3 regions of the Rhodonellum sp. genome follow, and region 2 is predicted to be linked to each of the others. Evidence: riboswitches for the same ligand, from Rfam matches in the RefSeq annotation. Region 2 holds a riboswitch; each other region holds the start of a gene.
What was found. Region 2 has a riboswitch for S-adenosylmethionine ahead of Q7J63_RS19085 (PLP-dependent aspartate aminotransferase family protein). Riboswitches for the same ligand answer to the same signal wherever they lie in the genome.

Region 1: another riboswitch for S-adenosylmethionine. It lies ahead of Q7J63_RS20125 (homocysteine S-methyltransferase family protein); the one in region 2 lies ahead of Q7J63_RS19085 (PLP-dependent aspartate aminotransferase family protein).
Region 3: another riboswitch for S-adenosylmethionine. It lies ahead of Q7J63_RS19590 (O-acetylhomoserine aminocarboxypropyltransferase/cysteine synthase family protein); the one in region 2 lies ahead of Q7J63_RS19085 (PLP-dependent aspartate aminotransferase family protein).

The regions. Positions count from the first base shown of each region.
Region 1 covers NZ_JAUSPP010000080.1:196,813-206,877, forward strand. Annotated here, with positions in the region: gene Q7J63_RS20100 (Na/Pi cotransporter family protein) at 1-672, opposite strand, end outside; gene Q7J63_RS20105 (PepSY-associated TM helix domain-containing protein) at 738-1,301, opposite strand; gene Q7J63_RS20110 (hydroxymethylglutaryl-CoA lyase) at 1,381-2,235, opposite strand; gene metF (methylenetetrahydrofolate reductase [NAD(P)H]) at 2,414-3,367, opposite strand; gene metH (methionine synthase) at 3,364-6,078, opposite strand; gene Q7J63_RS20125 (homocysteine S-methyltransferase family protein) at 6,071-7,114, opposite strand; SAM riboswitch class I at 7,181-7,282, opposite strand; gene Q7J63_RS20130 (RidA family protein) at 7,514-8,074, shown strand; gene Q7J63_RS20135 (hypothetical protein) at 8,139-9,446, opposite strand; gene Q7J63_RS20140 (PAS domain S-box protein) at 9,511-10,065, opposite strand, start outside.
Region 2 covers NZ_JAUSPP010000077.1:4,904-14,968, reverse strand. Annotated here, with positions in the region: gene Q7J63_RS19120 (glycosyltransferase family 2 protein) at 1-243, opposite strand, end outside; gene Q7J63_RS19115 (lipopolysaccharide biosynthesis protein) at 288-1,685, opposite strand; gene Q7J63_RS19110 (tyrosine-protein kinase) at 1,719-4,052, opposite strand; gene Q7J63_RS19105 (polysaccharide biosynthesis/export family protein) at 4,086-4,793, opposite strand; gene Q7J63_RS19100 (ribose-phosphate pyrophosphokinase) at 5,319-6,245, shown strand; gene Q7J63_RS19095 (50S ribosomal protein L25/general stress protein Ctc) at 6,289-6,861, shown strand; gene pth (aminoacyl-tRNA hydrolase) at 6,953-7,513, shown strand; SAM riboswitch class I at 7,580-7,685, shown strand; gene Q7J63_RS19085 (PLP-dependent aspartate aminotransferase family protein) at 7,995-9,173, shown strand; gene pgi (glucose-6-phosphate isomerase) at 9,382-10,065, opposite strand, start outside.
Region 3 covers NZ_JAUSPP010000080.1:79,194-89,258, reverse strand. Annotated here, with positions in the region: gene Q7J63_RS19605 (YdiU family protein) at 1-1,356, shown strand, start outside; gene Q7J63_RS19600 (hypothetical protein) at 1,442-1,924, shown strand; gene metX (homoserine O-acetyltransferase) at 1,979-3,034, opposite strand; gene Q7J63_RS19590 (O-acetylhomoserine aminocarboxypropyltransferase/cysteine synthase family protein) at 3,106-4,413, opposite strand; SAM riboswitch class I at 4,613-4,722, opposite strand; gene Q7J63_RS19585 (acyloxyacyl hydrolase) at 5,061-6,116, shown strand; gene Q7J63_RS19580 (S41 family peptidase) at 6,542-9,775, shown strand; gene Q7J63_RS19575 (hypothetical protein) at 9,909-10,065, shown strand, end outside.

The sequences.
Region 1 (10,065 bases), on a different contig from region 2:
ATTTGCCCCCAGCATCAGGGCCACTCCCTCGGGCAGTCCGATGATCCCCGCGCTGACACCACTCAGGATAATAACCACCATAGCCGAACTGGATTGGATCAATGCCGTCACGACGATACCGATCACAAAATAAATCCACAATCCATAGGTGGCGAATTCACTGAGGTCTATCTGGTCGGCCACATCTTCAATGGCTGTTTTCATAAAATCCAAGCCTAGAAAAAGAAGCCCAAAACCCACGGCAAAGGCTCCGATATTCTTGAGCATTGGGCGATCTGAAAAAAACAGATAGACCAAACTACCCAATCCCAAAAAAGGCATGGAAAAAGCGGCAATACTAAGTTTAAAGCCTAAAGTAGCGACTACCCAAGCAGTGAGAGTCGTCCCAAGGTTTGCGCCAAAAATCACCCCGATTGCATTTCGGAGATTCAACACACCCGCACCCAAAAATGCCAGTACCATCAAGGTCACCAAGGAACTGCTTTGGAGTACGGCTGTGATCAGCGTTCCGACCAAAATCCCTTTCAAGGGAGTTTCAGTCCATTTCTGAAGGATATTCCGAAATGATCTGCCTGCAAGTTCCTTCAGGGAAGATTCAAGTTGATTCATCCCCCAGAGAAATACCCCAATTCCAGCTAAAAACTTCCAAAAATCAAATATCTCCTCTTGCATGTCTGTTGGTTACAGTACCAAACAAATATAAAAATATAGGTGGATAATATTGAAAAACCAGCGTTTCATTGAGTGGTTTGGGCCTTAATTTTTTTTATTTTTCTTGGATTATGCCATAAATAAAAACCACTGATGCACAAAAAAATCAAAACAAGTGAGGTGAGTGTGCTGTAGATCAATTTTGCTCTTTCACTGTTTGGGTCAATCAAAAAATCAATGATACTTCCGTCATGGATTTTTTCGATCAGGTCCGAATTTCTTTGCTTGACGGAAAGTATCTCTCCGGTAAACCCATCGATCTGGAGTTCTGTAAAATGGCCTTTGAAAACCACTTTCGCAATCCCTTTGCCCGGCCTTACATCTAACCTATCGATTTCGGCTGTCTTGCCTAAACTGTCCCGCATGTACTCCTGTCCGATGATGATCATGGAATCCAAACTGATCCAGTGTGTCCGCACTTCTACCCTCGTTCCCTGGGTCTTTGGGACCAATTCCAACTGCTTCTTCCAAGCCAATAAGATGGCGGTTGTCCCTATCACCAAAAGAAAAATCACAAATGGGATACTGATCCATTTGTGAATATTTCTGTAAATCCTTGTTTTGAAAGCTAATTTTGAGGTTTTGTTCATTCCAACATTTTCAATTCGAAATGTATCCCAAATAAACACATGGTAAAAATTCATTCCTACCAACGGCAGTATTCTAAGATTAACCTATTGGAAAAATCACATTGGCCATCTTAAGGGCTTCCCCAAACTCTATTTTATTCAATCCAAGATCGAAACCCTTTTTTTCGAGCAATTCGACCAAAACTTCCGTGGCCACATTTCCCACCAAATCATCTTCGGCCATCGGGCAACCACCGTAACCTTTCAAGGCCCCATCGAACCTTTTGCAACCAGCGGCTAACGCTGCTTCAATCTTGGGTGCCAGACTTGTAGCTTTTGTATGCAAATGAACTCCAAATTCAATATTTGGATAGGCCATTTTGTTTACCAAAAATAAATCCTTGATCAAATCCGGCGTTGCTGCACCTATAGTATCAGCAAAGGATATGATTTTTAGGTCCAATTTATTCAGTTTTTCCACAAATTCGGCAACCAAGTCTGGGGAGTAAGGATCCCCGTAAGGATTTCCGAATCCCATGCTCAGATAAGTCACTAAGGTCTTTCCATTAACTTCGCAAAGGTTTTGGATTTTCTCAACTTCGATTAAGGCTTCCTGAATGGATTTATTGGTATTTCTTTGCTGAAAAGTCTCGGAAAGGGACAGGGGGAATCCCAAATAATCAATTTGCTCAAATAAGATCGCTTCCTCTGCTCCCCTCAGATTGGCAATAATGGCCAAAAGTTTGGATTTGGATTCAAAAAGATCCAGTTGGTCCAATACCTCGGCCGTATCCCGTAGCTGCGGAATCGCCTTGGGACTGACAAAACTCCCAAAATCTATGGTGTCAAAACCCACTTGGAGGAGCTGGTTGATGTAAGCTGCCTTGATGGCAGTATCTATAAAACCAGGCATTCCCTGCATCGCATCCCTCGGGCATTCAATTATCTTGATCATGGTCCGAAGGTATGATTTTGGGACAATTTTTCATAATGGACCAAAAAATCTAATGCTCACCAAGGGTTGCGAAAAATGAGAAAAAGCCTGCTTTCCTTCGTTTCCTAATGAAAGCAGGCTTTTCAAAAACATTCCTTACCAAAGGTCAACAGGAGAATTGATCTTGGTGGGGAAAAATCTAAAAAACTTCTTTAGCTATTCTGTATGTTGCATCCGCCTTACTCATGGTATAATAATGCAACACCTGTGTGCCATTGGCAACAAGCTCCTTGCTTTGTTGGATGGCCCATTCGATACCCACTTGTTTAACATCCGCATTGGTCTTACATTTCTCCAATTCATCCATCAAATCATCCGGTAAATCAAGGAAAAAAGTCCTCGGCAACATGGAAATTTGGCCCAAAGTAGTGATGGGTTTTAGCCCGGGAATAATAGGGATCGTAATGCCTGCCTCTCTTGCCTTTTTTTCAAAATCAAAAAATTTCTGATTGTCAAAAAACATTTGAGTCACGATATATTCTGCACCAGCATCCACTTTTTCCTTCAGATGTTTGAGGTCAAATTTCATGCTGGGTGCCTCGAAATGCTTCTCGGGATAACCTGCTACTCCCACACAAAAATCAGTATGAAAACCTGTTTCAGTCTCTTCATGCAGGTATTTGCCATTGTTCATCCCGATAATCTGCTTGACCAGATCTGTGGTATATTCGTGTCCATTGGGTTCTGGTGTAAATTTACCTTCATTTTTAGGCGCATCCCCCCTGAGGGCCAATACATTTTGAACACCAATAAAATTGAGGTCAATCAGTGCGTTTTCAGTCTCTTCCTTGGTAAACCCACCACAGAGCAAATGAGGCACCGCTTCTACATGAAACCTGTTCATGATAGCCGCACAAATCCCCACTGTTCCAGGTCGTTTCTTGGTGCTTACCTTTTCCAACAATCCATTGGGATGCTTTTTATAGATAAATTCTTCACGGTGGTAAGTCACGTCCACAAATTGCGGCTTGAATTCCATCAAAGGGGCGATCCCTTCCAGAAGGTCTTTTAAGCTTTGCCCCTTTAGAGGGGGCAGTATTTCGTAAGAAAACAGGGTTTCTTTTGCCTGCTGGATATATTCATTGATTTTCATAAGCTATTTATTTCAACTTTTAATGAAGGTGTGTAGGCGAGATTTGGGGAAAGCCATCTTTCGGCCTGCACTTTATTTACCCCTTTTCTTTGGGCGTAACTCGCCACTTGATCTTCCCCGATCTTGCCCAATCCAAAATACTTGCTTTCCGGGTGTCCGAAATAAAACCCACTCACCGAGGAAGTCGGATACATCGCGAAACTATCGGTAAGGGAAATCCCAATTTTTTCCTCGACTTTCATAAGTTCGAAAAGGGTTTTTTTCTCCGAGTGTTCGGGACAGGCTGGATATCCCGGGGCTGGTCTTATCCCTTTGTATTCCTCCTTGATCAGGCTGTCATTACCAAGGTTTTCTTGACTGTCATATCCCCAAAGCTCTTTTCTGACCAATTCGTGAATATATTCGGCTCCTGCCTCAGCAAGTCTGTCTGCCAATGCTTTGAGCATGATGTCATTGTAATCATCGCCTTCAATTTTGAATTCTTCCAATTTGGATTCGATCCCCAAACCTGCTGTCACGGCAAATCCCCCAAAATAATCCACCTTATCGGGATGGATAAAATCGACAAGCGATCGGTTGGGAACACCTTTCCCTTTCTTGCCCTGCTGGCGAAGAAAATGAAAGGTAAACGCAGTTTCATTCCCTTTTTCCAACAAAACCAAGTCATCCTCTTTTCTTTGGACAGGATAAAGTCCGATCACCGCTTTTGCATGAATCCATTTTTCGGCAATGATCCTATCCAATGTTTTCTGGGCTTCCTCGTAAAGTTTTGTGGCCTCCACCCCAACGATGGGATCCTCCAAAATTTTCGGGAATTTTCCCGCCAGCATCCAGGTGCTGAAAAAAGGTGTCCAGTCAATATATTTTCTGAGCAAGGAAAGGTCCAAGTTATCCAGAACAGTTTCTCCCAAATGGGCAGGCACAAAGGGTTCATAATTCTCCCAATCAATGAAACTGGGATTGGATTTGGCTTCTTCATAGGACACCATTTGTTTCACCTGTTGTTTGGCCTCATGTTCCACCCGCAATTGCTGATAGGTTTCTTTTGTCTTTAGATGGAAGGCTTCACGGGTTTCTTCGCTGATCGCCTCGCCGGCAATGGGTACCGATTTGGAGGCATCAGCGACGTGGATCACCATACCGCTGTAAACAGGATCCACTTTCACCGCAGTATGGATCCTGGAAGTAGTTGCCCCACCGATCAGCAAAGGGATTTTCAATCCTTGCCTTTCCAATTCAGAGGCCACGTTGACCATCTCGTCCAAGGAAGGAGTGATCAAACCACTTAGCCCAATGATATCCACTTTGTTTTTGATTGCCTCGTCGATGATTTTTTGGGCATCAACCATCACACCAAGATCGATGATCTGGTAGCTGTTGCAAGCCAAGACTACACCCACAATATTTTTCCCAATATCGTGGACATCTCCTTTTACAGTCGCCAAAAGGATCTTCTTGACGGCACTTTGCTCGACATTGTAGTCCAAATCCCCAACTTTGGGCATAAATGGTTCGAGATAGGCTACGGCTTTTTTCATTACCCGGGCAGATTTGACCACTTGGGGCAAGAACATTTTCCCCTCACCAAACAAGTCTCCAACTACATTCATTCCATCCATCAATGGGCCTTCGATGACTTTAAGTGGATTGCCAAAGGCAATTCTTGCCTCTTCAATGTCATCCAAAATAAAATCGAGAATCCCCTTCACCAAAGCGTGTTCGATCCTTTTGCTTACTGGATCTTCGCGCCATGCTTCATTGACCACTTCTTTTTTATCCCCTGCCTTTACGGACTCGGCGAAGGCCAACAATTGTTCCGTAGCATCCTCGGATCGATTGAAGAGTACATCCTCCACTTTTTGCAGCAGGTCTTTTGGGATGTCATCATAGATTTCCAGCATGGCCGGATTCACAATTCCCATGTCCATTCCATGCTTGATGGCATGATAGAGAAAGGCGGAATGCATGGCTTCTCTCACTGGGTCATTGCCCCTGAAAGAAAAACTCACGTTGCTGACTCCACCACTGACCTTCGCACCGGGAAGATTTTGTTTGATCCATTGAGTGGCATGGAAAAAATCGAGGGCATTGGTTCTGTGCTCCTCCATTCCTGTGGCCACAGGAAAAATATTCGGATCAAAGATGATGTCATGTGGATTGAAACGCACCTCCTTGACAAGGATGTCATAACTTCTTTTGCAGATGTCAATTCTCCTTTGGTATGAATCGGCCTGACCTTTTTCATCAAAGGCCATCACCACCACAGCCGCACCGAATTTCTTGATGGTTTTGGCTTGAGATATAAATTCTTTTTCTCCGTTTTTTAGGCTAATGGAATTGACAATTCCTTTTCCCTGCACACATTTCAATCCCGCCAGGATGATCTCCCAACGGGAACTGTCGATCATTACGGGAATCCTGCTGATTTCGGGCTCTGAGGCGATTAAGTTTAAAAATCTCTGCATGGCAGCAACACCATCCAACATCCCTTCATCCATACAGACATCCAGAATTTGGGCACCACCTCTCACCTGATCCAGCGCCACTTCCAAGGCTTCGTCGAAATTTCCATTCAGGATCAGTCTGGCAAATTTTTTCGAACCGGTGACATTGGTCCGCTCTCCGATGTTTACGAAATTGATTTCGGGAGTGAAGACCAAAGGCTCCAACCCGGAAAGCTTCATTACATTTTGATGTCTAAGATTACTCATCTGATGTCGTTGAAAATTCTAATTTTCTGGGCGCATACTTTGCGGCGATTTGGGCAATGGCGGCAATATGGTCCGGTGTTGTCCCACAGCAACCCCCGAGGACATTGATCAAGCCGTCTTTCAGGAATTGTTCAACTTGTGCGGACATTTCCAAAGCTCCCTGATCGTATTGGCCAAATTCGTTGGGAAGCCCCGCATTTGGATATGCACTTACATAGAAAGGTGCTTTTTCAGCCAATACTTTCAAATAGGGCCTCAATTCTTTGGCGCCCAATGCGCAGTTCAAACCCACACTGAAAAGTGGGACATGGGAAACCGAAATCAAAAAAGCCTCCGTGGTTTGACCTGTTAGGGTCCTGCCCGAAGCATCTGTGATCGTCCCAGACACCATGACCGGAATCCCCCCTTCCTCTGGTTGCAGAGGCATATCACGCTCCTCGAAAACTTCCTGAATAGCAAACAATGCCGCTTTTGCATTCAATGTATCAAAGATGGTTTCGACCAAAAGGATATCCGCTCCTCCATCCAGCAATCCTCTGATTTGCTCCTTGTACGCATCCGAGAGCTGATCGAAAGTGACTGCCCTGTATGCAGGATCATTGACATCAGGAGAAATCGAAGCGGTCCTGTTCGTGGGCCCGATTGCTCCTGCGACGAACCTTGGTTGGCTGGGGTTTTTGGCTGTAAATTCCGCCGCTGCCTCACTGGCGATTTTCGCTGACTCATAGTTGAGTCGGTAAGCAAGGTATTGCAATCCATAGTCCTCTTGTGCGATGGAAGTACCACTGAAGGTATTGGTTTCGATGATGTCAGCACCCACTTCCAAGTAAGCGACATGGATGGCTTTGATGATATCAGGTCGACTTAAGGAAAGTAAATCGTTGTTTCCCTTGAGGGATTTGGGGTGGTCTGCCAGCTCGGGAGTTCTAAAATCCTCCTCGGACAATTGATATCGTTGAATCATGGTGCCCATGGCACCATCCAAAATCAATATCTTCTTTTTGGCTTGCGAAAGTAATAGATCGGTTTTATTCATTTTGCTCTGGTATATAAAAACTTAATCGAGCAAGAACCGGTAGAAAAAAGCAAAAACTTTATCAACCACTCATCTTTTTCCGGCTATTCCGAAAAGGGATTTAGCACCTTGTTTTTTCAGGTTGCTAAGACGTCATAGGGCCCTTCCCTCGGTCTTTCTCGATAAGTAAACTCAAATGTAAACCAAAAAAAATTGAATTTTGTATCTCTTTCGAGAAAATATTTGAGACTCATGGTTTTTCTATGCCATATTGAAAAATTCACAAACCCATCGATCACCTCTTGCAAACCATCCATTTTGCTTTTGTTTGATAGCCTTTAAAAATCAAATGCCAAAGAGATCAATATTTTTTTTTATTATTACATGGACAACAAACTGAAAAACCTAACCCCTTGATTTATGAAAAACCTTTTGGTTGCTTTCTCCTTTATTTGCCTACTCGCATGTAGCCCTGAACCCACGGCAGTCACCACTGTTGAAAAATCGACTTCAAATGGCTGGGATGCCGAAAAGCGCATTGAAGAATTGGGCATCACGCTTCCCATACCGGCAGTTCCTGTGGCCAATTATGTGAATGCCGTTCGGGTTGGAAATTTGATTTTTCTGTCAGGTAAAGGTCCTTCGAAACCAGATGGCACTTCCATCACCGGAAAAGTAGGGACTGACCTGAGCATCGAAGAGGGACGGGAAGCGGCAAGGCTTGTTGGGATCAACCAATTGGCGGTCCTTAAAGCGGAGCTTGGAGACTTGAATAAAGTAAAAAGAATCGTTAAGGTTTTGGGAATGGTCAATTGCCAATCAGATTTCACGGAGCAGCCCAAGGTAATGAATGGCTTTTCTGACCTAATGGTAGATGTTTTTGGAGAAAAAGGAAAACACGCCCGATCCGCGGTTGGCATGAATGCATTACCCTCCAATATCGCAGTGGAAGTTGAGCTAATCGTGGAAGTTGAGGACTAAAAAAACATTTTAAGATGCCTATCTTGAAGACTTGCTTTTTTAAATTTCTTGTTGAAACAAAAACTTAGGGCCTAAGACCGAGGCTCAACTGCAGATATGGGTTTGCCATATAACTTGACATCCCCACACCGCCAAGGGAATAATTTCCCAAGGGCAATTCATAACCTCCATGAAGGGATACGATCATGCTGAAGAGATTCTTGTTTGTCAAGGGAATCCCGTATGCAACATACAACTCTGGTTTCCCCATCAAACCCCTTGCTTTAAGATGGCCGTCCCTATCAGGCTCTTCGAACAATGCCGGGAAATCCGGTTTGTCAGTGGAAGTAAGTGTGTATCGAAGATTTGCATATCCCAATCCTGCCAATCCCCCCAATTCAAGGTTTCTTCTTTCGAAAAACTTAAGTCCTCCATTGAGGTAAACCCTGACACTGTTCAAGGTATGGTTAGAGGATTCCGTAGCCGCACCACTGAGGCCTAGGTTATAAAAATCAATTCCATACAGAAGGCCTTTGCTTTCCCCTAATAATTTCAACCCCAGGTTATTGGGTCTTCCCTCAAAAGGGCGATACCCATTTTCCACCAAAGCCGCATTCAAAACATCAGGTTCCGTAAAATGCAATCCATAACTTAGGTGAAGTCCCAGGGAGGCATCTTTGTAAAAAAAATTATGGTCTGGAAGCGTGATTCCTGCCCCAAATCTCAAAAACGGCCCACTTTGGGCATTTCCAAAAGCGATGTCTTTCATCAACCATGAATCTTCAAACGGACTGAAGGAATAGCCGAACTTGCTAATAACTTGCACCATTTCCTCCCTTCCGGGAATTTCTATATCATAGCTCAACTGAAAACCGATTTCTGTCAGAAATCCAGCAAAATGTTGGCTTCCTTTATGGATATCCCCGTCCCTGAGAATGAAACCATGGGCCGGGTTTTGGAGGAAACCATCAAGGGTTTTTTTCGGATTCCCCCTAAGCATCTGGAAATTCATGAATCCAGACCCCAAGGACATGTAATGAATCAACTGGAATCTACCTTCTTCGGTAAATGAATAGCCTACGTTCAAGTATACCCTCGTCGTTCTATAATCCAACTCATAGCCATTGAAAAGGGATTTCGGTCCGTTGTTTTGAAATAGCTCGAGTCCGAGGACAAAATCATTGTACCGGGTTTGGTACCCAAAGCCAAAATTTCGATATGCCTTCCGCATGGGAGAAAGCCCCTTTTGGTCAAGCATTTGGTTAAACTCCCGAAGATTTGCACCTGTGTTTCCATAAGTGAAATAAACACTGGATCTATTGCTGGGCATCTTCTGTGCCTCGGCCAACGAAATACAGAAAAAAAACAAAAACAAAAACAACCTCATTTTCATGCCATTCAATTTACCCTCAAAATTAAACTTATTCCATTACAAACGTTGCCATTCGTGTAGGATTTTAAACTTTGAGGTATTTAAGAATTTTGGCATAAAGATCGTCGGGACTAAACGGTTTGGGGATATAATCATTCATGCCCACCTTTTCCAATTGATCCCTCACCTCCAAAAGGGAAGATGCCGTCAGTGCAATGATCGGGGTATCTCTTCTGCTTTTATCGGGGTGATTCCTTATATATTCCGCCACTTCATACCCATCTTTATTGGGCATCTGCAAGTCCAGTAGAATCAAATTGAAGTGTTTTTTGTCGAATTCCTCCATGGCTTCCACTCCGTCATTTGCCATGACGACTTCTTGTACTTCCCATTTTTTGAGGAATTTCCTGATCATGATCTGGTTGACGATATTGTCCTCCGCCACCATGATCACAGCATTCTTCAGGTTTTTATTCCCATCACGGACAATGTCATTTGAAACCTTGGTGAGTTTTTTTGGTTTTTCAAAATTGATTTCAAAACTAAAATGGGTACCCCCCTCCTTTCTTCTTGACACCTTGATTTCCGATCCAAACAGCTCAACTAGTCGTTTCACAATGGCCAATCCCAATCCAGTACC
Region 2 (10,065 bases):
CGCATAATTCCATGAATTCCGCATTCCACCGGCCCAAAATAAAGATCCGTCTCCTTTATATAAATTTACACCAGGAAATCTATTCAACACGGCCAACCCAGTACCATCTTGAGAATTATCGTCTGTCAGAAAAACCTGTATATCAAAATTTTCAGCAGATTTTTGGCAAAATAACCTCTCTAGGCATGCCAAGGTTTTTTCTTTTCTATTGAAACATGTAAGTAAAACGGCAATTTCCATCATTTATATTTATTTACTGACTTATAAATTTTCAACTAACATACCTCCTACCTATCCCAAATCCCTACAGCCTTTTTATCAACTATTTTTTGAACTTGCTTAAAAGTTATTATACCCAGAAAGGTAAAAACCACAATATTTGCGGTGATAACTCCTGGTAAACCGTAATGGTTTCCTAGGTAAATTGACAAAGGAATATTTATCATTGCAGCAATCACAATTGAAATAACTTGAACAAAAAGTTTTCCAACCCCATATATGAAAGTGACGTGTATGTTATACCAAAAAAATGCTACAAAATACACACCCAATGTCCACGTTACAGCAAATGGAACCACCAATGAGTCTCCAAGCCAAATTCTGAAAACCACGGGAGAAAGCGCTACGCATAGTACATTAAGAACAAAAAACAAATAAAAGATTTTGCGAAGATTATTTAAGCTCTTTTTCATCCATGCATAATCCTTTAATTGATATGCATCTGTGAATGCACTCCAATAGGGATTTAATATGACGGAAATAATCATAAACAAGGCAGTGAAGTACTTGTACACCACATTAAATACTGAAACTTCTTCCAAACCTAAAACATTCGCTATTATAATATTACTTGTTTGGTAGAGGACTAAACTTCCCAACTGAACAATAAAAAACAACCAACCCATACTAAAAAGTCCTTTGGATTTTTTAAAATCTATATTTTTTAGATTAGGTGTAAAATCATATAAGTCATTATAATAATAATAAATCGTGTAAAATGTCAAAGAAATAACGGGTGAAAAAGCCAAAACCATTACCAGATAGATTAAATTCATATCTGCGAAATAGCTTAAAAAAAGAACTCCTATTAAAGAAATTACCAACGCTATAGTTTGTATAATGTTGACTTTATAAGAAAGATGAACTGCTGTCAGGAGCACGGTAATTGTCTGTAAAACGAACTGTGCGCAAAAACAAATCAAAACAATGAGTACAATTATATCCACTGTACTGGCCAATTCAATTGGTGTATTAAAAATTTTTGTCCAATCCACAAATGTGTGTACTAACAAAAAGAAAACAAAAAATATACTTGCTATTATTGCTAAAACTGCATAAGTAGTGCTAACATAAATTTTCCCATCCTGATTCTGTTTCTGGGCATATTCGGAGGTGATCTTATTTCTCAGACCATTTCCCATTCCGAGGTCAAATTGATTCATCCAAGCTACAACCGAACTTATTGTGAGCCAAATACCATAATTAATAGCTCCTACATAATTTATGGAAAGCGGAATCAAAATAAGGGAGATCAATATCCCTACTCCTTTAATTCCTATTGAGTTTATTATGTTTTTTATAAGCAATGAAGACCTATCCCCGTCTTTGAAAGCTGCTTTTAGCCTGCTTAAAATTAATCCTTTCGAAGGAAGATTGGTAAAAAATCCTATAATATTTCTTAACATTCAAAATTACTTAAAATTAGATAAATCACATAATTATATTGATACTGTGTTTTTATCCTTTGCGCTGTAGTAGCCATATCCAAACTCACTTCCAAGATATTTATCAGAGTCATTTATCACTACGAAATTTTGCTTAAATATTTTATTATCAATTATTTCCGACAATGATTCTAAATTATTTATTTTAGTATGATTCATTCTCACAACAAAAACCATCAAATCGGCCAGTTTGCTTAAGGAATAAGCGTCTGCAACCAACCCTATAGGTGAAGTATCAATGATTACATGATCATAAGATTTTTTTAAAACATCAATAATCTCTGCTATTTTATATGAATTGATAATCTCAGAGGGGTTTCCAATTGATTTATTTAAGCCTACTAGATCCAGATTTTCGTTTACCCCAGAAGACACAATTATCTTTTGGATATCTTTTACATCATGTTTAAGGTAATCTATAAGTGAAAGTTCGGATTTAATTCCCAAAGATGTAAAAACACTTGGTCTTCTTAGATCAAAATCAACTATGACTACTTTTTTATCAACTAGGCTCAACGTGACCCCAAGATTTATGCTGAAAAAGGTTTTGCCCTCCCCTGACATAGATGAGGAAACTACAATAACTTTACTTTCATTCTCTGATTGGAACTTCATGTTATTTCTAATCATCCTCAGCTGTTCGGCAGGTGGAGAAATACTTTTGGGCGTAATAGCGACCACTCCTTTTTCTTCATTTTTCGCTATTTCTCCCAAAACCGGGATTTTAAGAATTCTCTCCACTGTCCGCTTGGAGGTAACTTTTGAGGAGAGTGAATATTTGGCGAAAATTAAGGCCAAAGGAATGCACATACCAAGTCCGAAAGCGCCAAGCATTATGAGCAACTTATTAGGTTTAACTGGTCTCAGACTTGCAATTGGGGGATCAACGAGTTGAGCGCTCGTTCCTCCGGTTATTTCCAAAGCAAGTACTGATTCATCTCGTTTCCTGAGTAAATATTGATATTGTTCTTGTTTAAGATCTTTATTCCTATTTATCTCAACCAATTCCCTTTCTATACCCGGAATACTTTGTGCTTTATAACTACTTTCGTTGAGGGTTGCCTCATAATTTCGTTTACTAATTTGAAGGTTGGATTTAATGCTATTTATGTTGGCCAGTATGTTGACCTTATAATTTAAGATTTGGTCATTTAAACTTAGCAGCTGGGGATTATTGGGCTGGACAATTCTTAAAATCCTTTGTTTTTCCCGAAGGAGGTTATTGTATTGGTTTAGTAAATCAGAAAGTGAAGGTTCGAGTCCGACCAAACCACTAGGAATAAGTTCTAATTGGTTGGCTTGATTATTCATATTGAATTCAATGGATTCAAGGATATCAATTTTTCCACTGACTTCTGCTACCTGCTTTCTTGTTTCAGCAGAGCTTTCCAGGTAAATTTTGGAATTCATGCTGATGTCGGTAATATTATTTCGGGTTTTGAAATCTTGGCCTGATCTTTCAAATCCTTCTAAATCCTCTTTCACAATCCCCAATCGTTCGTTAATAAAATTTATGGTTTTAATAGCAGTTTCATTTTTTTGATTGACAATTTTCTCATTATATCCATTTATAACAGAGGTCATAATTTGTTTTCCCATTTCAGGGGAGGTGTCAAGCATCCGAATATAAAGTGTGCTTGATTTAATGGAGGGGTTTTCAAATTCCAAAGCTTTCGCATAAGCCTCAGTTACAATTTGGGGATTAACCAATTCGATTGTAACCTCCCCAATTTCGTCTGAAAGGTCATTTATTTTCGGTTTTTTTGTAATTGAAATTTCACCGAAGGATGATTTGAATTTTTGACCAAATTTCAAAGGCATCTTTTTTCCTTCTCCCAAAATCAAATCGAAATCACTTTCCGATTTAATTTGAATTTCAAGTAATTCTGAGGACGATAAGAAATTTTTACTGAATTCATGTACTTGCACATCAATGGGTGAGTCGTATGCATCAAGTCTATTTTTAAAAAAACCTGATTTATCGTAAAATTTAATAAACCCCTTGTTTTTCATGATCGCTTCCATAAGTAGAGATTTGGACCGTAACTTTTCAAGTTCATTTTCTACAGTTATGGAAGACTTAAGGTTTTCCAAATCACTAATAATGGCATTTTCTGAGACATTATTGTTCCTTTCACCTTCCTTGATAATGACAGTACTTGAAATCAAATACTCTGGCGAAATGGTTTTAAGATAAATATAGGCCGCCCCGCAAACAAGGAGACAAAATATTGGGAATAAATACCAGCTTTTTAAAATTGTCTGTAAAACAAGTTTAATATTGATGGGATCCTCATTTTTAAAAATTTCTTTACTCGGTCTCTTCATATTATTTCATTTAATTTCGAATTGAAAGAGGTTTCAATATTGAAATATGTTTTGCCAGTTAAAAAGAATGGGAACGAGGAGGGAAACGGCTAATCCAGCGAATATCATACTTCTTTCATTTGTACTTGCCTTTACTGATTTCATTTTGTCAGGTTGGACATAGATTAGGTCATTCTGCTTGAGATTGTAATATGGTGATTTTAGAAGGTTTTTATCATTAAAATCAATTCTTACAGCTGATCTCACTCCTTCCGATTCTCTAATCAACAGCACGTTCTCTCTAAGTCCAAATTCTGTCATGTCACCAGCCAAGCCCAAAGCTTCAAAAATACTTAATTTTTCAGAGGGCACATAAAATGTTGAGGGGTTGTTTACCTCACCTATAACAGTCACTTTAAAATTTGCAAATCTAACTGTGACAACTGGATCTACAATATATTCACCTATTCCTTTTTCAATTGCTTCGGTCGCCTCAGATTTTGTCAGACCTTGCAACTTAATTTTTCCTACAACAGGAATATTGACTTCCCCTTTTTCATTTACCAAAAATCCTTCCGCATTTATATTATTGATGATATTTCTATTGAAATCTAAATCTGGTGAAGGATTGTTGAACATTGTATTCATTTCGGGTTGAAGGCTGCTAAGGCTAATTCTGAGTAAGTCCCCAGCCTGAATTTTCACTATCCCTTGGTCATTTATTTCTGCCTGGAAAGTTTTATCAAATTCTAGATCGCTCATGTAGGTTAGATTTCTCCTTGCGCAAGAGAAGAAAATAAGAGGAAGCATCAGAAAAAGGAAAAGGGGTAATATGGAGGTGTTGTAGCGGTTTTTAATCATGGTATGATAAGTGATTTTTCTTTTATTAATTTAAATTACGCCATCTTCTCTTCACATCCGTTTTCTTTATAATTTAAATTTTTCGAATATTGGGAAAACGACTAGAATGGATATGTAAAACATTTATTATTATTTGAAATACATATTTGCAAATATAAAAATATTTTTCCTGCATTTCCACTTTATTTTATGAAATTAATGTTCATCATCATTGAACTCCAACTTCCAATAAAGGAAGGATAACAGGCTATAATTTAGACGAATCAAACCCTACCCCCTTTCCCTTATATTTATCGTTATCAAGAAAATATCCATTTTCTAATTTTCCTCAAAGCTAAAGCTTTTTTTTATGCTCTTCCATCCATTTTTGATTACCTTTGCAAATTCTTAAAATCATTTGCATCACGCCAAAAATCCACCAAAATCATGACTGAGGTCAAGCTCTTTTCAGGGACAAACAGCCACAAATTAGCAGAAAGCATTGCCAGAAATTATGGGAAAAAGTTGGGGGATCTCACCATTTCCAAATTCAGTGATGGCGAAATGTCTCCAAGTTTCAACGAATCCGTAAGAGGATGTACCGTTTTCTTGATCCAATCTACCAATCCTTCTTCGGACAACCTGATGGAACTTTGCCTGATGATAGACGCCGCCAAGAGGGCGAGTGCCTATAAAGTCTGTGCAGTCATTCCTTATTATGGATATGCCCGACAAGACAGAAAAGACAGACCGAGGGTTTCCATCGCCGCAAAGTTGGTTGCCAATATCCTCACCTCTGCCGGAGCGGACAGGATCATGACTTGTGATCTTCATGCGGGTCAAATCCAGGGATTTTTTGATTTACCTTTGGATCATTTGAATGGTTCAGCTATCTTTGTGCCCTATTTGGAAGGCCTTGGTTTGGATAATTTGATTTTCGCAGCCCCTGATGTAGGGGGAGTAGCAAGAGCCAGATCTTACGCCAAGCATTTTGAAGTAGAAATGGTCGTCTGTGACAAGCACAGAAAAAGAGCAAACGAGATCGCTTCCATGCAGGTCATTGGAGATGTGGAAGGAAAAGATGTTGTATTGATCGATGACTTGGTTGATACCGCGGGTACCCTTTGTAAAGCTGCGCAAATCATTATGGACAAGGGTGCCAACTCCGTTAGGGCGATTGCCACACACGGTGTTCTTTCTGGAAAGGCTTATGAAAACATTGAAAATTCTGTTTTAACAGAATTGGTGGTGACAGACACCATTACAATGAAACAAAAATCCGATAAAATAAGGATTCTTACAGTAGCGGATCTGTTTGCAAAAGCAATCCACGCAGTAACAGGAAATACCTCCATCAGTGCTTTGTTTATTTAAAGAAAAAAAACAATCAATTATAATTTACACTTAATAAAAATTTATGAAATCATTAGAGATTATAGGGTTTAAAAGAGCAAATCTCGAATCAAGAGAATTGAATGCACTCCGTGAAGAAGGTAATATTCCTTGTGTAGTGTATGGTCCAGGTATACCTGAACAAATTCACTTCCATTCACCCGCAATTCTTTTCAGACCTTTGATTTATACCCCACATGTACACATGGTGGAATTGAATATCGAAGGAACCATCATCAAGGCAATCTTGAGAGAAGCGCAATATCATCCTGTAAGTGAAAACTTACTTCATGCAGATTTTCTTGCTTACAGTGAGGACAAAGCAATCAAAATCGATATCCCAGTTGTAATCGAAGGTACTTCACCTGGTCTTCAAAAAGGTGGTAAACTCGAAATCAAATCGAGAACACTTTTGGTTAAAGGATTCGCAAAAGATCTTCCTGATACCATTCCGGTTAACATTTCACACCTTGACTTGGGAAAATCTGTTAAAGTTGAAGAATTGACTTCAACAGGTTATGAAATCCTAACGAGCCCTAATGTGTCTATCGCCACCATTGGTATACCAAGAGCATTGAGAGGTAAAAAAGGAGAATAATTCAAGCTTCTCAAATAAATAAAAATCCTGCTTAATATTTTAAGCAGGATTTTTATTTTTAATCCTTTGATTCATTCTAGACATATTTGAAATGAAATATTTGATTGTTGGACTTGGAAATATCGGACCTGAATACGAACTGACCCGGCACAATGTTGGCTTTCTTACCGTCGACAGACTGGCGGATAAGCATGGTGCAACCTGGAAAAGCGGGAGATTGGCTTTTACCGCTGATTTTAAATTCAAAGGACGCCAGTTTTTTCTGATCAAACCCACCACTTATATGAATCTCAGTGGGAAATCCGTAAACTATTGGATGAAGGAGCACAACATTCCCAAGGAAAACATTTTGGTGGTGGTCGATGATGTCGCTCTTCCTTTTGGCAAAATCAGGTTAAGGGGAAAGGGATCGGCAGCAGGACACAATGGATTGAAAAACATCGAAGAATTGACCGGGGGTCAAGATTATCCCAGGATCAGATTTGGCATTGGAGATGATTTCCCAAAGGGAAGACAAATTGACTACGTACTGGGAAGATGGAGCAAAAAAGAAATAGAAGAATTGCCGATTTTTATGGACAAAGCAATCGAAATGATCGAGGGTTTCTGTACGATCGGGATCAATATGACCATGACACAGTTCAACGATTGATTTTAATTGGTTTGCAAAATTTGGTTTTTAAACTTTTCACCATTTAATTTGCATTCGTTCATCAGTGATTTATAAAGAAGAGGTAAGAGAACAGGCTCAATGACCCTCTGGCAACCATCCAATCCACCGGAAAGGTGCCAAAACCTGCTCGTCTCGACGAGAGCTATAAATTGATTATTATGCATCCAGAACTGATTCCCCTACCCTATTTTATTATTTTCCGTTGCGCATTACTGAATCCTAGGAATTGGGCTTTGTGTCTTGTTGCTCCTATTTATTGTTTTTCACTCTTTCACAAATCCAATAAACCAAAACTTCGCTTCCAAAATTTCAACCTTCTAAAATTGACCAAAAGAATAATGACTGACTCACGTTCAATTGCATTGAACGTGAGTCAGTCATTATTCTTTTGTATTTCCGGTCCTGATCGTTTCCGAAATTAATAATAATCAAAAGCCTTCACCCTAACAATCCTATTCACATGTCTTCCAAACCACATTTCGAAACCCAAGCCATACGCATCGCAGCTTCCAAATCCAATCAAAGGGAACATTCCGCACCGATCTACCTTTCCTCCAGCTTTACCTTTGACAATGCTGAAGAAGCGAGGCAAATGTTTGCAGAAGAAATCCCGGGAAATATATATTCCAGGTATGCCAATCCAAATTCAACCGACCTGATCCTGAAAGTTTGTGCCGCAGAAGGCACCGAAGATGGGTTGGCCACTGCTTCGGGAATGGCAGCCATGTTTGGCAGCATTGCTGCCCTTTTGCAACAAGGCGACCATATCTTGGCTTCACGATCACTTTTTGGAAGTACGCACCAGTTGCTCACCCGGGTATTTCCAAAATGGGGAATCACCTCCACTTACGGTGACATCTCGGACATTTCCAATTGGGAAAAATTGGTGCAGCCCAATACCAAAATGATCTTCATTGAAACTCCTTCCAATCCAGGCTTGGAAATCATCGATCTGGAGTGGGTCGGGAAATTTGCTGCCGCACATAACCTGATCTTAGTCGTGGACAATTGTTTTGCGACCCCATACCTTCAGCAACCTGCAAAATGGGGAGCCCATATCGTGACCCATAGCGCAACCAAATACATCGATGGCCAAGGAAGAGTTTTGGGAGGTTTGATTTTGGGAAAAGCGGATCTGATCAAGGAGGTCCAGTTTTTCAACAGACATACCGGACCTTCATTATCCCCCTTCAATGCTTGGATCTTGGCAAAAAGCATGGAAACCTTAGCTGTAAGGATGGACAGGCATTGCGAAAGTGCATTGAACATTGCCCAATATTTCGAGAACAGCCAGGATCTTGATTTTGTGAAATATCCTTTCCTACCCTCCCATCCACAATATGGCCTGGCAAAAAAACAGATGAAACTTGGTGGTGGAATTATCACTTTGACCTTAAAAGGGGGAATCGCAAGGGCCCAACGCTTTATCGATCAACTGGAAATGATCTCGGTCACGGCAAATCTTGGAGACAGCAGAAGCATCATCACCCATCCAGCATCCACCACACACAGCAAACTAACCGAGGAAGAGCGTGCAAAAGTTGGAATCAGCGATGGGTTGGTCCGTCTTTCCGTAGGCTTGGAGCATGTGGACGATATCAAATTGGATGTGGAGCGGGCTTTGGCGCTTTCCCGCTAGTCGTTTCTACAATATTTCTAATCAAAAGTTTCGCGCCTACTGCTTCTATTCTTTCTCGAAAGAACCTAAGTACATAAAATACATAACCTCATTATGCAAAAAACCCTTTCCGGATTTGAATCCGGAAAGGGTTTTTATGTTATATCTTCCCCTACAATTCTTCTTAAGAGAATCGACGAAGGGCAAGACTTGAATCTCCAATCTATTATTATCCTCTCATTTCCTTAAAGGCATTGATCAAGCCATTGGTAGAGGCATCATGGCTAGTGATGGTTTCTTCTCCTTTGAGTTCAGGGAAAATGCCATTCGCCAGGACTTTTCCCAACTCGACACCCCACTGGTCAAAACTGAAGATATTCCAGATCACGCCTTGTGCGAAAATTTTGTGCTCATACATTGCCAGTAACGCACCCAAAGTATGCGGATCCACTTGTTTCACCAAAATGGAATTCGTTGGACGATTGCCCTCAAAAACGCGGTGCGGTGCAATTTTGGATATGGTCTCTTGTGGCTTGCCCGCATTTTCCATTTCTGCCATTACCTCATCAAGGGATTTTCCATTCATCAAAGCCTCGGTCTGGGCAAAGAAGTTGGACATCAGGATTTGGTGATGCTCTCCAATTGGATTATGGGAATTCGCTGGCGCGATAAAATCACATGGAATCAAATGGGTCCCCTGGTGAATCAGTTGATAGAAGGCATGTTGTCCATTTGTGCCTGGCTCACCCCAAATGATGGGTCCTGTTGGGTAATTCACCTTTTCTCCGTCTCTACTAACATACTTGCCATTGGACTCCATGTTGCCCTGTTGGAAGTAGGCAGCAAATCGATGCATGTACTGGTCATAAGGCAAAATCGCCTCAGAGGTAGCACCAAGAAAGTTGGTATTCCA
Region 3 (10,065 bases), on a different contig from region 2:
AATTACAAATTGGCCGAAGAGATCGGATTGAAATATGATTCGGAAAGTGATGAAGAAATAGCGTTGTTGTTTTCTGGAAACACTGTTCCCGAAGGAGCGAAACCATTGGCCCAAGCCTATGCCGGCCATCAATTTGGTCATTTTACCATGCTGGGTGATGGTCGAGCGATCTTGTTGGGAGAGCAAATCACCCCAGAAAACATACGGCTTGATATCCAATTAAAAGGTGCTGGGTTTACAGCCTTTTCGCGAAGGGGAGATGGGAGGGCCACACTCAGGTCCATGCTCCGGGAATATTTGATCAGCGAAGCGATGAACGGATTGGTGATTCCCAGCTCAAGAAGTTTGGCGGTGATCGGAACAGGTGAAAAGGTGTACAGGGAACAAAGTAACCAGGGAGCTGTCCTCACAAGGATATCATCAAGCCATATTCGTGTTGGGACTTTTGAATATGTCAAGAATTTTTTGTCAAAAGAAACACTTCAAGAGTTGACCGATTATGTGATCGAAAGACATTATCCCGAAATCAAAAAATCAGAAAACCCTGCTTTGGCCTTGTTGAATGCAGTCATGGAAAGGCAGATTGACCTTGTGGTGAATTGGATGCGGGTTGGATTTATCCATGGCGTGATGAATACCGACAATATGTCCGTAGCCGGAGAGACATTCGATTATGGACCTTGTGCTTTCATGAATGCATATAACCCAAAAACTGTTTTCAGCGCCATCGATACAGAGGGGCGTTATGCTTTTGGGAACCAACCCAAAATAGTCCTTTGGAATCTATCGTGTTTTGCCGAATCCATCCTTCCTCTTATCCATTCCGACACACAAGAGGCCATTCGGCTTGCAGAAGAAGCATTGAATTCTTTTTCATCAAAATATGAAAAGAAGTGGTCCGAAATGATGGGAAGAAAATTAGGTTTGGTCCATTTGTCTGATTCTGGATTGGGAAAAGAATTGGTCCAAGAACTATTGATTTGGATGGGGAAAAACAATGCGGATTACACCAATACATTTTTAGAAATACAATCTGACAGCAAAGAGAAGACAGGCGTTTATGCCACGGAATCTTTTTCTAATTGGCTTTCCAAATGGAAAACGATGATGACACTGGATGGGAAAGATTTTCAAAGCACTTTGAAAACCATGAAGGAAAACAATCCAAGCTTCATTCCAAGAAATCACCTGGTGGAAAAGGCGTTGGATGATGCCTGTCTAAATGGGGATTTCGGATTGTTTGAGCAGCTGCTTCAGGTTTTCGCCGATCCTTATCAATCCGTTCCTGCGTTTAATGAGATGCAAACACCACCAGCAAATGGAGACCGACACTACCAAACCCATTGCGGAACTTAAAATCATTTGATCTTCCCACGATTTCCAGATTCAATTCGTTTTTGGTGATTTATATTTTAATTCTTAAAAACATTTAACAGCGATAATGCAACACACCGCATATTTATCAGCATCTGAAACCCAGATTTTGAAGGATTTCAACCAAAACAAAACCATCCAATCGGTAATCTATTACTATTGGATCAATACGATGAATTCCGAGGATCTTTTTACATTCAAGGATACAATCGAGTTTGTGAGTGATTCCCAAAAATCAATTTTTTTCAAAATCAATGAGGAGGATACGGGGATCTGTATTTTGGATGTTTTTGATTTTGAGAAGCAAAAGGCAGAAATTGAAAGTGAATTCCAAGGGAAAATCAAATTCCATAAACGGGATGCTTCCTCACTTGAGATTTGGCAGGAGACTTTAAGAAGCCCTTTTTTGGAAATCAAGGCAGAAAGTGAAAACGATCGCCTCTTGAACCATACTTTTATGATCGCATTTGAGGAGATGAAATTGGAACTGAATCTTCATCCTGTGGATGGTCTGGTCTTTAGTCCGTATGACGATAGTTTGGATGATTAAAAGCCAAGTGGCCAGGAAAATCAGTGTTGAACGTCTGGAAAATATTTTTTTGGATCAATCGTTTGCTTCCAGATAAAATGAGCTGAGGATGTAACTCAACTGACTGTATTCTATCAAAAAGGCATCGTGACCATAGGGTGATTGTATTTCTCGGTAGGTTCCGAGTTGTACATTTTGGGCAATAAATTGGGATTCTTCCCTTAGGAAAAGCAAATCCCTGTCCACCCCGATGGCCAGCACTCTGGACGGGATTTCGGACAGTGCCTTTTTGACTCCGCCTCTTCCACGGCCCAAATCGTGACTGTCCATGGTTTTGGTAAGTGTCCAATAGGAAAGTGCATTGAAGCGATTTGCCAATTTGTTTCCTTGGTAGCGCAGATAGGAACTGACCCTGAATTGATCTGTTTTGTCTTCCGCATCGGCTTGGTTTTCGGCAAAATTCTCAGGATGTCGATAGGAAAGCATGGCAATCGCCCGAGCGGCTTCCAATCCTTTTTTTCCAGCTTCCGGCGTGCTTTGACCCCAAGTTGAGTCGGATTCAATGGCCATTCTTTGGGTTTCATTGAAGCCAATTGTCCATGGCGAAGTTTTGGCATTGGAGGCCAAAATGACTGTGTTTTTTACTTTGTGTTTCAGCAAATACGCCCATTCCAAAGCGACTTGCCCACCGAGGGATCCTCCGATCAGGGTATTGATCTCCATAATCCCGAGATGTTCCCGCAACAGATCAAGGGAAAGTGCCATGTCTTTTGTGGTCAAATGTGGGAAGTCATAATAATAAGGTTTCCCTGTCTTCGGGTTTTCGCTAAGCGGTTGGGTCGAACCATAGCAAGAGCCCAATAGATTGGCGCAAACGATAAAATGTTTCGTTGGATCGTAGAATTTATCTTCACCGACCAAACCACTCCACCATTCCTGCACATTGGCGTCTCCAGTCAGCGCATGAATCACCCAAATGACATTGTCCTTGGATGTGTTGAGGTGTCCTTGTGTTGTATATGCCAATTGAAATCCTGGAAGGAATTCCCCAGATTCCAATTTTAGAGGGTCTTCATTCGTGTAGGTTTCTTGCGCCATATCAATAATCAGGTAGGGGCTTTTCAAATTCATTGTCAAATTCATTGTTTCGTAAAATTCAAACCTGGCAAATCCAGAAGACTTACCAGGTTTTTATCTTTGTTTTATCCGATTGCTTCAAATGCTTGTTGCAAATCGGCTTTGATGTCCTCAATGTGTTCGATTCCCGCGGAAATCCTCAATTGTGTGGGGGTGACACCTGCAGCCAATTGCTCCACATCCGAAAGCTGCTGGTGCGTGGTAGCAGCGGGTTGGATGATGAGCGTTTTGGCATCTCCGACATTGGCCAAGTGGGAGATCAATTGTAGGCTGTTGATAAAAGCAGAAGCTTTTTCCTTGTCGCCCTTAAGTTCAAAACTCAAAACACCACCAAAACCATTGGTCAGGTATTTTTTCGCCAGTTCATGATAAGGCGAAGATTTTAATCCGGGATAATTGACCTTCTGGACTTTTGGATGCGCTTCCAGCCATTCGGCCAATATCAAAGCATTCTCGACGGTTCTTTGTACCCGTAGGGACAATGTCTCCACACCCTGAAGCAAGAGAAAAGAATTGAACGGACTCAATGCTGGACCAAAATCCCTCAATCCTTCTACCCGTGCACGGATGGCAAAAGCGATATTGGGCAAGCCTAAAGGATTGTTTTCTCCAAAAACCTCCCAAAATTTCAAGCCATGATAGCCTTCGGAAGGTTCGGTAAATTGTGGGAATTTGCCATTGCCCCAGTTAAAATTCCCGCCATCGACGATGATTCCACCGATGGAAGTACCATGTCCACCGATCCACTTGGTAGCGGAGGCAGTGACGACATTGGCACCATGGGCGAGTGGTTTGAACAGGTATCCGCCTGCACCAAAAGTATTGTCCACGACCAATGGCAGGTTATGTTTCTTGGCCAAAGCGGCGATCGCTTCAAAATCCGGGATGTTGAATTCAGGATTTCCAATAGTTTCCAAATAAAGCGCCTTGGTCTTGTCATCGATGAGTTTTTCAAAATCAGCCACGTCATTTCCTTTGGCAAAGCGTGCTTCAATGCCGATCCTTTTGAAGGCGACTTTGAATTGATTGTATGTTCCGCCGTAGAGAAAAGGGGTAGAGACAAAGTTTTCGCCGGCTTGCAGGATGTTGTTTAGGGCGAGAAACTGCGCTGCCATCCCGGAACCTGTGGATACTGCTGCGACTCCTCCCTCGAGAGCGGCGATTCTTTTTTCAAAAACATCATTGGTAGGATTCATGATCCGGGTGTAGATGTTTCCGAATTCTTTCAGGGCAAAGAGATTGGCTCCATGCTCAGCCGAATCAAATACGTAGGACGTGGTCTGATAAATTGGGACAGCCCTGGAATTGGTTGCGGTATCCGGTGCTTGGCCTGCATGGAGTTGAAGCGTTTCAAAACGATGTGAATTTGACATAACAAAATGGGTTTAATGGTTAATAAGGTGTTTTGTAGATACGGAAAACAAATTTGATTTCCCGGAATATAGGAGGGGTGAAAAACTATTTTCACATAAAACAACACAAGCAGAGCATCAGTGTGCTTCTGGTGATTGTTTTTGAGTAAGAATCTTGAGGAAGGGTACGGGAATAATCAATATAAATCATCTGGTTAAGAATCTATATTTCCAAACGAGGATATTCTCATTTGGCAGGAATTGGCACCTTGGATTTTCCAGGTTGCCAGAGGGTCGTAGAGCCTGTCTCTTACCTCTTCTTTATAAATCCCAACACCCAAAAAAGCGGTAGGATGTCACAAAGTAAAACCCAAGGAATTTCTTAAGCAAGGGAATTTGGGAAATTATTTCTACCCAAATGAAAAAATCACCCCGTCAAATGATCGGAAGAGAATGTTTGACGGGTATTTGTGGCCAGCAATGGTTTTGGCTTCTGAAGATAAAATAGCGGCGTTTTCCTTGCAAAACCAGTTCTGTTTTCTCATCTGGGGTAATAAAGTGAATCCCCGAAAATTTTGAAAATCGGTCTTGAAATCATGAATAGTGGGCATAATTTTTATAAATTGAGATGAAGGTAATTCACTTTGGAATACAAAAACAGGAGAGATATGGGGAAACCTACCATCAATTTTTTGAGGATTTGGATTTTTTTGATTCCTTTTCAGGTCTTTTCCCAAAATATCGGGAGAGTTGGATTGGAAGGGTCGCGGGGGTTTGTTATTGCCCACTCCTCGGATTTGATACCAGTGTCCCAGACCAATCCCTATGGGCTAAAAGGCAGTTACCAGGTCTTGAAAACCGATCAGAAAAACTGGGAAGCTTGCAACTGTTTCCATTATTTGGGGATCGGGTTTTCCTACCACAATTTTGACTCTCCGGATATTCTGGGGGCGGCTTTTAGTCTTTCAGGATCATTTGAACCGATACTTTGGCGGCATAAGAAGTGGGTCTTGGGTCTGGAAAGTGGGATGGGGGTCAGTTATTTGACCAGATTTTATGATTCGGAAACAAACCCTTCCAATACTTTTTTCAGTGCCCCAATCAGTTTTTTGATGTTTGTTGCACCTCACTTGGAATACAGCTTGACGCCCGAATGGACATTGCAATTGGCTTTGAACTACAACCATATTTCCAATGGGGGGCAAAAAAAACCCAACAAAGGCATGAACTATCCCATGTTGGGTTTTGGGATTTACCACTACCTGAATAGCGTCGAATTGCCAAACCATTCCAAAAAACCATTGGAAAGAGAATTGGTTTTTTTTGGGGAAATTTCCTACACAAACAAGAATTCGGAATGGGCCGAAAAAAGAAAACCTTCCCTTGCCTTGACCGGAGGTGCCTTTAAATCCATTACCGGAATCAACGCGCTAGGACTCGGCTTGGAACTGAATCGGGATTTTTCCTTTGATGGAGAAGATGGGGTTTCGAATGACCTGATGCCGGCACCCTTTATTTCCCACCATTTTCTCTTTGGGAGGGTAGATTTCAGTCAGCGAATGTCACTTTATGCCCACAAACCCAATGGATACAATGACTATCTATTTTACCAAAGATATATTCTGCAATATCAAGTGTGGGAAAATTTGGGATTGGGAATCGGCCTCAAAGCGCATGGCCATGTGGCAGAAAACATAGAGTTTAGGCTCGGCTGGAAGTTTTAAGCCCTAATTCTCCAGTATTGTCCTAAAACTACCCTTTTCGATTTCTTTATTTCATGCAAATGATTTGCTGACCGACCATCGAGTTGGCGATTTCAAATTCCAGTGTTGAAGTGATCTGGGGTGTAGAATTTTTTTTGAATGGAAATTCAATATCGAATTGTTTATTATACAATATGCTTATCCTCAATGCCGTCAGAAAACACCAAATCCGCTTCAAATCCTTGGTATTAATTCCAGATTGGCATTTGCTTCGGTTTTTGAACCACTAATTGAGAATTAGCATGCCATGTTCAGAACAGCAGACGATAGTAAGGAAAATGAAATTTTGATCTATTCAAATCAACTTTCTTTCCAACCACGTAATTTCTTTGAATACCCGAGTGTTTTTTCATTATTTTTAAACCCAAAACCATTCCCAAATATTTATGCGTTTGATCAAATCGAGTTTAACTATTTTACTGACGGGTTGGATGGGTTTTGCCATCGCCCAGGAAGCTCCCCAATGGCTTCGCTATCCGGCGATTTCACCCGATGGCTCCAAGATTGTGTTTACTTACAAAGGTGACCTTTACACTGTCCCAACAGCTGGCGGGAAAGCATCACAGTTGACTTTTCATGAAGCGCATGATTTCATGCCTGTATGGAGCAAAGATGGGAGTAAGATCGCCTTTTCTTCTGACCGTTATGGGAATTTTGATGTTTTTGTCATGGGTGCAGAAGGAGGTCAGGCTTCCAGATTGACTTACCATTCCAATGACGAAATGCCCTACACTTTTTCGGCTGACGATGCATCTGTGTTGTTCGGTGGCGTAAGGCAGGATTTGGCGGAGCACCGCCAATATCCAAGTGGATCCCAACCGGAGTTGTACAAGGTGCCGGTCACTGGAGGTCGTGTAGACCAGGTTTGGACCCTTCCCTCCGAGTATGTTCAGATAAGTGCAGATGGTCAAAAAACCATTTATCATGACAAAAAAGGTGGTGAAAATGAATGGCGCAAAAAGCACCAATCTGCGATTACAAGAGATATCTGGCTGTATGATGCCGCTACCAATAGCCATAAAATGATCACCGATTTCCCAGGAGAGGACAGAAACCCTGTTTTTGGTCCAGGAGAGAAAGAGATCTTCTATCTGAGTGAAGAAAAGGGAAGTTTTAATGTCCAAAAAATGAGTCTGGACAATCCCACTCAAAAAACAGCCTTGACCGACCTCAAGGATTTCCCGGTTAGGTTTCTGACCATTTCCAAGGACGGTTTGATGAGTTTCTCCTACGATGGAGAAATTTATACACTGAAGGATGGCGCACAGCCGCAAAAAGTGTCGGTTTCCATCAAAACCCAATCGATCGGCAATACCGACAGCTATATCAGCATCAATGGAGGCGTGAGGGAAATGTCGATTTCACCGGACGGTAAGGAAATTGCATTCATCGCGAGAGGGGAAGTGTTCGTCACTTCAGTGGATGGCGCATTGACCAAAAGAATCACCAATACTCCGCAGCAAGAAAGATTCGTGCAATTTGCGCCGGATGGAAAATCCCTGGTTTATGCCAGCGAAAGAGATGGGAAATGGCAGATTTATCAAACCAAAAGGGGAAGGGAAAAAGAGGAACCTTTCTTTTTTGCCAGTACGCTGGTCAATGAAGCCGTACTCGTAACTTCCGATGCAGACAATTACCAGCCGCTCATTTCCCCGGACGGGAAAAAACTGGCTTACATTGAAGGCAGAAGAACCTTGAAAGTATTGGATTTGGCCACCAAGGCAACGGTCACCTTGATGAATCCTGAGCAGCTCCTTCACATGGGTGACGGAGATCAATATTTTGCCTGGAGCCCGGACAGCAAATGGTTATTGGCCGAATACAATCCCACCATGGCCAATGGAGAAGTCGTCTTGTTGGATGCTTCGGGGAAAAAACCGATGGAAAACCTGACCTTGAGTGGATATGGAGACAGCAGGCCGAAGTGGATCAACGGCGGAAAGCAGCTTATTTGGTTCAGTAACCGTGATGGATTGAAGAGTTTTGCCACCAGCGGAGGATCCCAAAACGATGTGTACACCATGTTTCTTACCCAAGAGGCTTACGATAAATTTCGATTGAGCAAAGAGGATTTTGACTTGATGAAGGAAGTGGAGAAGCTCGGAAAAAAGGATGAGGAAAAAAAGGACGATAAGAAAGAGGATAAAAAAGAGGAAAAGGTTGAGGATATCAAAATAGATTGGGAAGACATCAGGGAAAGGAAAGCGAAACTGACTATTCATTCTTCATCTTTGGGAGATGCAGTTATTGACAAGGAGGGAGAAAAATTGTACTACCTCGCCAGATTCGAGAAAGGCATGAACCTATGGAGCACGGATCTTCGGACGAAGGAAACCAAGATGGAATTGAAATTGGATGCCGGTTTTGGAAGATTGGAGTGGGACAAGGAAATGAAAAACCTCTTTCTTTTGTCAGATGGAAGCATTTCCAAAATAACCGACAAGGGGAGTAAAAAAGAGCAGATCAAGATTGCGGGTGAAATGACATTGGACACTGAGGCCGAACGTGCCCAGATGTTTGAACACATCAAAATCAGAACAAAGGGAGTTTTCTACACCCCGGATTTTCATGGCGTCGATTGGGATGCCCTGACCACACAATATGCCAAATATTTGCCCCATTTGGGCAATGGCTATGATTTTGCGGAAATGGCATCCGAAATGATCGGGGAACTGAATGTTTCCCATGCGGGAGCAAGATACAGCCGAAATGTAGCTCAGGCAGATGCCACATCATCCTTGGGGATTTTCATGGATTACAACCATAAAGAGGCCGGAATCAAAATTTCCGAAATCCTGAAAGGTGGACCTTTGGATAAGGCCGATATCAAGATCCAAGCGGGGATGATCATCGAGAAAATCGATGGGGAAGTCATTGCCGTCAATAGAGACATTGCGCAGTACTTTAACCGGAAAGCGGATAAGTTCACGCTGCTGGAAGTATTTGATCCCAAAACCAAAACCCGTCAGCAAGTGACAGTTAAGCCCATTACTTTGGGTGCAGAAAACCAATTGTTGTACAAACGCTGGGTGAAAAAGAACCAAGCCGAGGTGGACAGTATGAGTGGAGGGAAATTGGGGTATGTACATATTCCAGGTATGTCCGATGGACCTTACCGAACCACTTATGAAGAAATGATGGGCAAATACCATGACCGGGATGGCGTGATTGTCGATACCAGATTCAATGGAGGAGGGGACCTTGTCGCAGATTTGGCCATGTTCTTTACCGGTGAAAAATTCATCACCTACGCCACGGAAGACAGAGAAGTTGGCTATGAGCCTACTTTTCGCTGGACCAAGCCTACCTTGGCGATGTTCAATGAGGGCAACTATTCCGATGGACATTGCTTTGCCTGCGGCTACACCGATCTGAAAATCGGTAAGACCGTAGGAATGCCGACTCCAGGGACCTGTTCTTTTGCGGGTTGGGAAATGCTACCCGATGGAGGGAGATGGGGCGTAGTACCCATATCGGCAAAGGACAAAGCTGGAAATTGGATGGAAAACAACGAAACCAAACCCCAATTTCAAGTCAAGAACATGCCGGGCAAGATCGACAAAGGCATTGACGAGCAACTGGAAAAAGCCGTCGAAGAATTGTTGAAGGACGTAAAATAATTTCCATGGGGCGAAAATTTTCGCCCCATTTTTTTTGCCTTTCCCAATATCTTTTTGGGAATTGAAAATTCCAATTTTCAGGAGTTTTTAAAAGGGAATTGCTAAATTAAGGCCTAACCAAATTTGATAGCAAATGAAGTTTTCCCTCAGGTATTTTTCTTTAAGTTCCTTCCTCGCCAAGGCTATATGGTTTTTGTTATTGTCCCCATTGCTTTTTTATTCCTGCAAAAGATCGATGGAAGTCAAAGAGGATATTACCAATTTTACCAAAGGAGTTTATGGGAATCCGG